Regions from separate parts of the Paenibacillus sp. EB106-05-06-XG162 genome, predicted to be linked through region 2. Evidence: riboswitches for the same ligand, from Rfam matches in the RefSeq annotation. Region 2 holds a riboswitch; the other holds the start of a gene.
The links. Region 2 has a riboswitch for S-adenosylmethionine ahead of AC3WU2_RS27635 (methionine ABC transporter ATP-binding protein). Riboswitches for the same ligand answer to the same signal wherever they lie in the genome.

Region 1 (2,410 bases), on a different contig from region 2:
ACAGGACTTGATCTACACTGCTAAGCGCAGCAGTTCAGATCAAGTCCTGCATTGATTATGTTAAAAAAATCGACTTATCAGCACGAGAAGTTGTTATAGCCAGTTCTTTTTCTTGAAAAGGAAGTACATCCCAAACCCCAGGCAGAGCATAGCGCCTAGAACGATGTAATACCCATAAGTCCAATTGAGTTCAGGCATATGGGTGAAGTTCATCCCGTAGATCCCGGTGATGATCGTCATCGGCATGAAGATGGTCGTGAGCGCCGTAAAGACTCTCATGATCTCATTCGCGCGGTTCGCGACGCTGGACTGATAAGCTTCTCGTAAGTTGGCCATCAGATCGCGGAACGTATCGAAGGTCTCTGATATTTTGACGGCATTCTCATAAATGTCACTGAAGTATTTCTGCAGCTGGTCATCGATGAGACGCAGATCTTTCTTATTCAAGGTCGCAATCACGTCTTTCTGCGGTCCAAGAACCTTCTTGAGCCACAGGATTTCGCTTCGCAGACCGATAATTTCGTTCAAATGTGTTTTTTTCGTATGAAGGACGATATCTTCTTCCAGATGTTCAATGCGGTCTTCAATCCGATCCCCGACAGAGAAATAGCTGTCAACGACAAGGTCGACCAAATGATATAAGAAATTATCAGGTCGATTGACTTCTTGCTCCCACAAAATTGGCTTCACCGTGCGGAGCTCATTGATCTTCTGCTTCGTTACCGTAATAATATAATGTTTGCCCAGGAACATACTCAGGGCGCGCAAGAAAATTTCTTCATCATCAAATCGAATACTGTTAATAACAATAAAATAATGTCCCTCGTAAATTTCAATCTTAGGACGCTGTTCCTCTTCACTGAGGCAATCCTCCACGGCCAAATCGTGCAGCAAGAACAACGGCTGCAGGACGATCAGATCTTCGACATCTGCATCGATCCAATAGAAGCCGTTCGCTGGAGGGATGATCGTTTGGTTAATATCTTCGATGACGGTGAATACACCTTCTTGTACCAACCGGATTTTCATCTGATTTCACTCCTCTTCCCGAATGAAACCAGAAGGCAGGCCAAAAGATGCGTTTGTTACACAGACTTCAGGCACAACCGACAGATTTCATTCCTATTTAATTGTACATGTGACATTGTCCTCTGCGGTATAGGGTCGCCTTCCATCCTTACTCACCTCTGCTTTATGTTTCATCTCTTGGAACACTCGTCTTAGTATAACGCGCTTATATCTTACAAGCAATGAAAAAAACGGTGAACCAAGTTAAAGTAGAATATGGCACGGACCGAAGAATGGTGCGTTCGCAGCGTGTAGAGTATTGAGCGGATGGAAGTGTATTGACGTCTGTTTCAAATTGGATTAAAGTAGGGTTATGTATGATAAAACCAAATAAGGTTTTGCTAAATTCTTATCAAGAGTAGGTGGAGGGACTAGCCCGATGATACCCGGCAACCGACTGAAAAGCACGGTGCTAATTCTTGCGGAAACGAATGGATTTCGTTACTGAGAGATGAGAGAGGCGCCGGATTTATTAACGTAGGCCTTCTCTTGGAAGGTCTTTTTTTGTACCTTCCGAGCAATAACCATCATGAATTAAGAATCCCACAAAGGAGCGAATGACGCATGCCGATTAAAATTCCAGATGCATTGCCAGCGAAAGAAATATTGACTAATGAGAATATTTTTGTGATGGATGAGAGTGTAGCATACCATCAAGACATTCGTCCGCTTCAGATTGTGATCTTAAATTTGATGCCAACGAAGGAAACGACAGAGACACAGCTGCTGCGCCTCATCGGGAATACCCCGCTGCAGGTCGAGGTGGTTCTTCTTCATCCCAAATCCCATACGTCGAAAAATACATCGGTAGAGCATCTCGAGACGTTCTACCATACCTTTGAAGATATTCGCCATCGTCGGTTCGACGGCATGATCGTAACGGGAGCGCCTGTCGAACAAATGGAGTTCGAGGAAGTGAACTATTGGGAAGAGCTTGAACAAATCTTCGAATGGAGTAAGACGAACGTAACATCAACCATGCATATCTGTTGGGCCTCCCAAGCAGGTCTGTATTATCACTTTGGCGTACCTAAATATTCTTTGGAAGAGAAGTGTTTTGGCGTATACCCGCATGTGATTACAACGCCGAATATCAGCTTATTGCGTGGATTCGACGAGCAGTTCTACGTACCACAATCCCGTCATACCGAGGTAAGACGTGAAGATATCGAGCTTAATGAGAACCTAGAGATTTTATCGGAATCCGAAGAATCGGGAATCTATATCGTTGCGACCAAAGACGGCAAGCAAATTTTCGTGACAGGCCATTCCGAGTATGACCCGCTTACATTAAAATGGGAGTATGACCGTGATGTTGCCAAAGGACTTGATGTCGCAATTC
Region 2 (2,410 bases):
ACTTTTTGTTTTACTGGGATACATATCATCATTTATCAATCATCAAGGGAGTGTGAACGATATGCTGCGAATCTTGTTAGGACTGCCTCCTCGCGCGGAACTTGCTGAAATGCAAGGTGCTGTCGAGGCCATGCAGCATGTGTTGCGCCGGCTTCAGAAACGTATCTCTGAGGGACATGATCCCGAGCATATTTGGCGTAAACATGAGATTTGGACGAAAGGTCTGATCGAATCCTTAGATGAGTTGGAGCAAAGTGTTTTCTTAGCGGGCCATTTTGCGGATCGGGTTCGGAATTCGTATCAAGATGAAATGTCGCAGCAAGAAAATACGGATTATCACAGGCATGTCTATTTCTACAAGGACGGATTTATTCGGGTATTCTCGATATTGGATAAGCTCGGCACATTGATGAATGACCTCTTTGAACTCCATACCGAACGAGCCAAAGCTCATTTTTCTTTTTTTACCGTCTTGCGGCAATTTCGATATTTGGGTGTGCATTTGGCACTCATGGATAAGCTAAATACATTGAAGGAACAATATAATGAACCGCTTCGCCATCTTCGCAAATGGCGTAATATCGAAATTCATTACATGAATATGGAGATGCAGGACGATCTTAATCAACGAGATCAGACACTCGATGGAAAGATTAAACTGGAGGATATTCAGCAACGTCAAAATGATTTGGAGCTCGGTTATCGAATGGCCTGTGATACCTTGCAAGCGGCGTTCGAATATATCGAAATAATGCTGCGTAACAAGTATCAACGATAATTGGAATTTTTTTCTGTTTGACATTTAATTGTATCAACACTATACTCAATTTAAATTTAATACAAACGATACTTTCTTATCGAGAGCGGCGGAGGGACAGGCCCTGTGAAGCCCGGCAACCGATTCCAGATCCAGTGATTATACGGATATGGAGTGTCATGGTGCTAAATCCTTCAGAATTCATGTCAGAATTCTGGTAGATGAGAAGAGGACTATGATGACTTGTCAGCCCTTTTCCGTTGTGCCGGAAAAGGGCTTTTTTGACCACAAAAAGTTTTTCTCATTACTCGATCAGAAACGAGAGGGGACAATCATGATACAGCTTAAACAACTGTCGAAGACCTACGGCAGTAAGCATAAACAGACCGTTGCGCTTTCAGACATCAATGTAACCATTGATCGAGGCGAAATTTTCGGAATCATTGGACATTCGGGTGCGGGCAAGAGTACGCTGCTGCGCAGTATCAATCTGCTCGAACGCCCAACGGCAGGTGAAGTGTGGATTGGCGACACGAATCTTACGGCTTTGTCGGATGTAGATCTGCAAGGACAGCGTCGCAAGATCGGAATGATCTTTCAGCATTTCAATTTATTATCGTCTGCCACCATTTTTGATAACATTGCCTTTCCGCTGCGGTTAGTACGGACATCCAAAGCAGAAGTCGAACAGAAGGTGGACAACCTTCTGAAACTTGTCGGTCTAGAAGAGCACCGGAATAAATATCCATCGCAGTTGTCCGGTGGACAGAAGCAGCGTGTGGGTATCGCTCGTGCGCTAGCGAATGATCCCGAGGTGCTCTTGTGCGATGAGGCTACATCCGCGCTAGACCCGCAGACGACGCAATCGATTCTACGATTGCTGCTCGATATTAATAAGCAATTCGGCATTACGATCGTGCTTATTACACATGAGATGCACGTCATTCAGACGATTTGCGATACGGTAGCAGTTATCCATGATGGCCGCATTGTAGAGCAAGGACCTGTGACCGAAGTCTTCTTGAAGCCGCAGCATGCTGTTACCCGAGATTTTATTCGGGAAGAAAATGAGAGCGCGGAGCTGCTAGACCGTCTAATTGCTTCGTTACCGTCGAATGATCATACCGAGGTCGTGAAGATTAACTTCTTAGGGACATCAACGTATCAACCGATTCTATCTGAGGCTGTTCAGGCGACAGGCGTTTCCTTTGCGATTCTGCAAGGGACGATTGCCACGATGAAGGACACGCCGTATGGTCAGCTCATCGTGCGCTTTGAAGGGGATAAAGAAGCGATTGCGAAGACGTATGAGATGTTGCGCACACAGGTACATGAATTGGAGGTGATCGGATGATACTCCTATCTACGGGGTTTGATTTCTCGAAAATCTATTGGTCCGAAATTTGGACGGCAACGTGGGACACGCTGCGCATGTTGTTCTTCTCTGGGATATTCACATTTATTATCGGGCTTCCGATCGGCATCCTGCTATTCATGACCGCAAGAGGAAATTCGGTTTGGAGCCGGATGCTCTACCGGGTGATTTCGTTCATCGTCAATATTTTGCGTTCCGTGCCTTTCGTCATTCTGATGATTTCGATTATCCCTTTGACGAAATTAATTGTTGGGACTTCGATCGGTGTACTTGGTTCC

Region 1: linked by a shared signal. The riboswitch ahead of metA (homoserine O-acetyltransferase MetA) and the one ahead of AC3WU2_RS27635 (methionine ABC transporter ATP-binding protein) in region 2 are both predicted to bind S-adenosylmethionine.

Annotation. Positions count from the first base shown of each region.
Region 1 is NZ_JBYTDT010000012.1:38,498-40,907, reverse strand. It holds gene corA (magnesium/cobalt transporter CorA) at 94-1,029, opposite strand; SAM riboswitch class I at 1,415-1,526, shown strand; gene metA (homoserine O-acetyltransferase MetA) at 1,633-2,410, shown strand, end outside.
Region 2 is NZ_JBYTDT010000021.1:58,193-60,602, forward strand. It holds gene AC3WU2_RS27630 (Cthe_2314 family HEPN domain-containing protein) at 62-778, shown strand; SAM riboswitch class I at 852-985, shown strand; gene AC3WU2_RS27635 (methionine ABC transporter ATP-binding protein) at 1,092-2,111, shown strand; gene AC3WU2_RS27640 (methionine ABC transporter permease) at 2,108-2,410, shown strand, end outside.